One region of the Micromonospora robiginosa genome, then DNA from elsewhere that is predicted to be linked to it. Evidence: riboswitches for the same ligand, from Rfam matches in the RefSeq annotation. Region 1 holds a riboswitch; the other holds the start of a gene.
What was found. Region 1 has a riboswitch for cobalamin ahead of H1D33_RS05690 (acyl-CoA thioesterase). Riboswitches for the same ligand answer to the same signal wherever they lie in the genome.

Region 1 (3,200 bases):
CGGCGGGACGCACTCCCGCCGGCCGGTTCCGTGCTGCACGGCGCTCGGTCGGTGTCGCAGGAGCAGGAAACGAACCCGCGTCCTTTCCGAATGCCTGTCAGGGTGCCCGCCAACGGGCCTACCTCAGCGAGAGCGGTCGGCGGGCATCGAACCCGCTGCTTCGATGTGGAAGATCGACGTGTCCGCCCAGTTCACCACGACCGCTTGGCATGTCGTACGTAGGCCGTACGGGACTCGAACCCGTAACCGTCCGGCTGAGAACCGGATGAGCTGCCAATTGCTCCAACGGCCCATGGGACAGGCAGCAGGCCGGGTACGCACTGCGGCGTTTCCGGTGCCACCACCCCATCGTCCGGGACCAGCGAGTCGAACGCTGTGTCTCCCGCTCCCAAAGCGGGCGGGTCACCGTCTCCCCCGTCCCGGAAGGTGTTACCCCCGGCCGGCGCCTGCCGGCGCCGACCGAGGCCTCTTCCATGCCATCCACTGTGGAGTTGAGAATCAACGGCGCCTCCGGCCGTGGCCGCGGCGAAAGCAGGAGCGACAGGGTTCGAACCTGCAACCTTCGGTTTTGGAGACCGGTGCTCTCCCGGTTGAGCTACGCCCCTCTGTGATTGATCGGGTAACGAAAAAGCCGCCCTTCCCCTGTCGGGTGGGCGGCTTTCCAGCTTCCGCTGGCGCTATTCGCGCCGCCACCCCGACTTCCAGTTCTGCTCACTCGCGCGCAGATCGTGGGCTCGCCCGATCGAGGGCAGCACGACACCACCGCGCGGCTTGGACCGCATGGTTTCGGTGAGGGCGTACTGCGACACGGGGAGCTCCTTTTCCGGTTCGGTTGACCTTGCTGATCAAAGGTAAGCTCGGTGTCCGCGGTTGGCAACGAATATTCCGGAGCCGCATTCACGCGCCGGGGTGGCGGCGTCGTCGGCGGGCAGCGGACGCGACGGCTAGCCCAGTGCGAGGCGGACGCCGAGCGCGACGAACGCGACCGCGCAGACCCGGTTGATCCGCCGCGACCACCGCCGGTCGGCCAACCGGCGGGCGAGCCGGCCGGCGCCCGCGCCGAGGGTGACGTCCACGGCGAGTTGCACGGCGACGAACAGGGCGCCGAGCAGGACGAGTTGCGCCGTGGCGTTGCCGGCGCCGGGGTCGACGAACTGGGGCAGGAACGCCACGCTGAACAGGATCATCTTGGGGTTGAGCAGGTTCGTCGCCAGGCCGCGCAGAAACGCCCGGCCGGGCGACGCGCCGTGGTCCGGACCGGTGGCGGTGACCGGATCGCGGTGGCGGGCGGCCCGGATCCCCAGGACGATCAGGTAGGCGGCGCCGGCCCATCGGATGGCGGTGAACAGGACCGGTGAGGCGCTGATCAGCGTGGCCAGTCCCCCGACCACCGCCGCGACGTGCACGGCTTCCCCGGCGGCGACGCCGAGCGCGGCGACGACGCCGGAGCGGGCCCCGTAGCGGGTGGCGTTGGCCAGCACGAACATCATGTCCGGGCCGGGTGTGATCATGAGGACGACGATCGCGGCGAGGTATCCGGTGAGGGCCGCCACGGACAGTCCGAGCATCGTTCAGCCCTCCCCGGCGCCGTCGAGCAGGGCCCGGCGCAGCGCCAGCCGGTGTTCCCGCCGGATCTGCGCCTCCCGGTAGCGTCGCCGGTCCCCGTCGGTCTGCGGCAGCAGCGGCGGGACGGCGCGGGGGTCGCCGTGGTCGTCCACGGCCACCATCACCAGGTGTGCCGTGGCCACGTCGACCGGCGGTACCGCGCGGTCCCAGCGGTCCGCGCTGACCTTCACCGCCACCTCCATCGAGCTGCGGCCGGCCCAGGTGATCCGGGCGTCGACGTGGACCACGTCGCCGACGCGGACCGCGCGCAGGAAGGCGGTCTCGTCGATGGCGGCGGTGACCGCCGGGCCGTCGGAGTGGCGGGCGGCGACGACCCCGGCGACCGAGTCGATCAGGTTGAGGATCCGGCCACCGTGGACCGTACCCATCAGGTTGGTGTGGTGCTGGTCCATGATCTGCGACAGGGTCAGGTGCGAGGCCGACGGTGGTCGGCCGGCGAGTGTGATGGTGTCGGGCACTGTGCGGGTCCGTCCTCGATGCAGCGGACCGCCGACCGGGGGGCGCGCGTCGAGGGCACGCCGACGGATCGCGTACGGCGTGTCACCCGCCCGACCCACCCGCGAGGTCGACGGCAGCGCGCACCGGTGGTGCGCGCGGCGCGGGCAGGTCTTCGGACTCGCGGGCCGGACCGGGTTCGGTCGCCTACTGGCCGTCGCTTCCCGGGCCGGTGGCCCAGTGCTGATGACGGCGGTCGTTCCCACTCACCGCTGCGGGGCAGTCCCGGACTTCCACCGGGTTCCCTCTTACGACACCCGGCCGTCGCCGACCGGGTGAACCAGCGCTGCGGCCATCGTAGTCAGAGGTCGGGGTGTCGGCGGCGGGACGGGGTGGGTGACGCCGGTCTCGTCGGTGCGCCCGACAGCGGCACCGGTCGTGGCTTCCCGATCGAGGATGGGAGGCGTCGGGTGCGGGCGGGACGGTTGCCCGTCCCGCCCGCACGGGCCGACGGGACGGGTCAGGCCAGTGGCTGCTCGTCCTCGGGGGTCACCAAAATCGTCCGGCGACGCCGGGAGGAGAGGAACAGCACGGCACCGGCCGCCAGCGCCGCGATGCCGATTCCGCCGATCAGCCCGGCTTGCGGACCGGTGACCGGCAGCCCGCCGTCACCGCCACCGTCGCCACCACCGGCACCGCCGTTGCCGCCGTTGCCGTTGCCGTTGCCGCCATCGCCGCCGCCGGTCTTGGCGGCCAGCACCACGGCGAACCCGTCCCGGTTGTCGCCGGGGTCCACGTCGGCCACCGGTACGGCGGCGGCGTTCGCGGGCAGTGCCGTACGCGCGGGCGTGGCGCGGTCCTTGGTCGACCGTTCGGTGAGGCCCTCCACCCGCACGGTCCCGCCCTGCACCGTCGCCGGCGCGGTGGCCGACGCGGGGGTCGTCACGAGGTTGTACAGCTCGACCGCCGAGTAGACCGCGTCGTCCGGGTCGGTGTCCTCGACGGCCGGAACGAGGGTGAGGCCCGGATAGGTGCAGACCGCCGAGCGGCCGGCGTCGCCGAGCACGCACTGGGTCGGGGGCTTGGTGAAGGTCACGCCCTTGGGTAGGCGCAGCGTGACCCGCACGCCGTTGACCGCC
Region 2 (3,200 bases), 360 kb from region 1:
TCTCCAGCGCGGTCAGCAGGATCTCCTCCTGCACCCGGGTGGACAGCTCCCGCGCCGCCGCCGAGTCGAACGGCAGGCGCAACGTGAAGAACGCGTCCTGCAGGCCCATCAGCCCCAACCCGACCGGCCGCCAGCGGGGGTTCGACGCCGCCGCCTGCGCGGCCGGGTAGTAGTTGATGTCGATCACCCGGTCGAGGAAGACCACCGCGGTACGCACGGTGGCCCGCAGCGCCTCCCAGTCGACGCCGGCGGCGGTGACGTGCGCGCCGAGGTTGACCGAGCCGAGGTTGCACACCGCCGTCTCGGCGTCGTCGTTGACCTCCAGGATCTCGGTGCACAGGTTGGACAGGTGGATGACGTTGCCCGGCTCACCGGTCTGGTTGGACAGCCGGTTCGCGGCGTCCTTGAACGTCATCCAGCCGTTGCCGGTCTGCGCCAGCGTCCGCATCATCCGCCCGTACAGGTCCCGGGCCTTCACCACCCGGACCGCCTTCTTCTCCGCCGCCCGGTACGCGGCGTCGAACGCCTCGCCGTACAGGTCGGGCAGCTCCGGCGCGTCCGACGGGTCGATCAGCGACCAGTCGGCGTCGGCCTCCACCCGGCGCATGAACTCGTCCGGGATCCAGTTGGCCAGGTTCAGGTTGTGGGTACGCCGGGACTCCTCGCCGGTGTTGTCCCGCAGCTCCAGGAACTCCTCCACGTCCGGGTGCCACGGTTCCAGGTAGACGCAGGCCGCGCCCTTGCGCCGGCCGCCCTGGTTGACCGCGGCCACCCCGGCGTCGAGCGTCTTGAGGAACGGCACGATGCCGTTCGAGCGCCCGTTCGTGCCCCGGATCAGCGCGCCCCGCCCGCGCACCCGCGACCAGGAGATGCCGATGCCGCCGGAGAACTTCGACAGCTTCGCGACCTGGTGGTACCGCTCGTAGATCGAGTCCAACTCGTCGCGCGGGGAGTCCACCAGGAAGCACGACGACATCTGGGTGTGCCGGGTGCCGGAGTTGAACAGCGTGGGGGAGCTGGGCAGGTAGGCCAGGCGCGACATCAGCCGGTAGAAGTCGACCGCCTCGCCCGGCGTCTGCGACAGCCCGCAGGCCACCCGCAGCAGCCAGTACTGCGGCGTCTCCACCACCAGCCGCGTCTCCGGGTGCCGCAGCAGGTAGCGGTCCGCCACCGTGCGCAGTCCGAAGTACTCGAACCGCAGGTCGCCGGCCGGGTCCACGGCGTCGTCCAGCTCACCGGCGTGCCGGGCCACGAACGCGGCGGTGTCGTCGCCGACCAGCCCCAGCCCGTGCGCGTACCCGATCGACTGGCTGAAGCGCGTCACCTGCTGCCCACGGACCTCCTCGTCCACGTACGCGGCCAGCAGGCGGGCGGCCAGCTTCGAGTACTGCGGCTCCTCGCCGATCAGCTCCGCCGCGGTCTGGATCGACAACCGGTCCAGCTCCGACGTGGTCGCCCCGTCGTAGAGCCCGCTGATCGTCCGGGTGGCGACCCGCAGCGGGTCCACCTCGTCGAGGTCGGCGACCCACCGCTCGACCGCCCGGACGATCCGGTTGACGTCGACCGGCTCGGTGTCGCCGTCCCGCTTGCGGACCCGCATCGCCAGCCGGCGCTGCTCCGGAGGGTTCTCCCGCACGACCGTCATGACCTCTCCTCGCTGTCACTCCGATGGCCTCGGACGGCGGGAGACGCCAACAGGCACGGCACGCACGGCCGGCCCGGCTGCTGGCGTCGGTCGTCCCGCGCGACCGTCGACCGCCGCGCGCGGCAGCGCACGGCGCGCTGGCAGGTCTTCGGACTCGCGGGCGTCGTACTCGTTCCTACTGGCCGTCGCTTCCCAGGCCGGTGGCCCAGTGCTGATGACGGCGGTCGTTCCCACTCACCGCTGCGGGGCAGTCCCGGACTTCCACCGGGTTCCCTCTTGCCTCGGCCGCACCCGTGGGGCGCGGCCGAACCAGCTACGGGGACACCATATATGGCGGTGCCGGCGTGTGGGCAACACCAGATGTCGGGTCCGGCGTGTCGGCTTCGTCTCAGCGGGCGAATGGCGCTCGGGAGCGCCGGCGACGATACTCGCCGGCTGCTGCGTTCCTGCTGCGCCTGCACCTCGACCGCGAGGCGAAGGAGGGGCCCCCGCTTAACGCCTCCGGTATAGGCGGGGCCCCCGCTTAACCCCGGTCACCAGGTGACCGGCAGGCCCGTCGGGCCGAGGATGGCGTGCCCCGCCTTCCATCCGACCTCGTCCGGCGGCACCGCGAGGCGCAGGCCGGGCAGCTCCCGCAGCAGCAGACCGAGCGCGGTGCGGACCTCCAGCGCCCCCAGGTGCGCCCCGATGCAGTAGTGCGGGCCGTGGCCGAAGGAGAGGTGCGGGGTGGGCGTCCGGTCGAAGTCCATCCGTTCCGGGTCGGGAAACACGTCCGGGTCGCGGTTCGCCGCGTCGTGCGACGGGACCACGATGTCGCCCTCGGCCAGCCGGGCACCGCTGGGCAGCGTCACGTCCGCCATCACTCGGCGCGGCATCTCGTCGCCGTTGGCGGTCGAGTGCAGCCGTTCCAGCTCGGCGACCGCGGCGTCCAGCCGGTCCGGGTGCGCCACCAGATGGGCCCAACCGGTCCCGTCCGGCCCGTACGGCGCGGTCTGGAGCACGTGGACGAACGTGGCGATCGAACTGGCCGTGGTCTCCCACCCGCCCACCACGAGCGAGATGGGCAGCTTGATCTGGACGTCCGCCGGCTGGTCGGCGGCCGCGGTGGCGATCCGGCCGAGCAGGTCGTCACCCGCGCGGTCGCGGCGCTGCTCCAACTGGCCCCACAGGTAGCCGCCCATCTCCTCGGCCGAGCGGGCGGCGTCCTCGCGGCTCAGGTCGCCGGCGCCGAGGAACATGTCGCCCCACCGGCGGAACCGCATCCGGTCCTCGGCGGGCAGTCCGAGCAGGTCGCAGATCACGTCCAGCGCGAACGGCACCGCGAAGTCCCGGACCAGGTCGGCCGGGGCGCCGGCGGCGACCATCGAGGCCAGCCTCGCCTCGGCCGCGGCCCGTACGGCGTCGCGCAGCGCGTCGACCGCCGGCCGGGTGAACGCGTCCTTCACCGTGCCGCGCACCCGGGCGTGCGCGTCGCCGTCCATGCCGAGCATGGTGCCCGCCACGTCGACCTCGTCGGCGTGCGCGGCGGCGGCCCGGGAGAAGACGTCCTGGCGGC

Region 2: it holds a riboswitch for cobalamin, as region 1 does, so the genes downstream of both, H1D33_RS07085 (ribonucleoside-diphosphate reductase subunit alpha) here and H1D33_RS05690 (acyl-CoA thioesterase) in region 1, are expected to answer to the same signal.

What each region holds. Positions count from the first base shown of each region.
Region 1 is NZ_CP059322.2:1,272,581-1,275,780, reverse strand. It holds tRNA gene H1D33_RS05715 (tRNA-Gly) at 132-204, opposite strand; tRNA gene H1D33_RS05710 (tRNA-Glu) at 220-292, opposite strand; tRNA gene H1D33_RS05705 (tRNA-Trp) at 533-605, opposite strand; gene H1D33_RS05700 (hypothetical protein) at 678-809, opposite strand; gene H1D33_RS05695 (LysE family translocator) at 945-1,568, opposite strand; gene H1D33_RS05690 (acyl-CoA thioesterase) at 1,572-2,084, opposite strand; cobalamin riboswitch at 2,211-2,421, opposite strand; gene H1D33_RS05685 (COG1361 family protein) at 2,582-3,200, opposite strand, start outside.
Region 2 is NZ_CP059322.2:1,630,103-1,633,302, forward strand. It holds gene H1D33_RS07085 (ribonucleoside-diphosphate reductase subunit alpha) at 1-1,645, opposite strand, end outside; cobalamin riboswitch at 1,768-1,974, opposite strand; gene H1D33_RS07090 (cytochrome P450) at 2,179-3,200, opposite strand, start outside.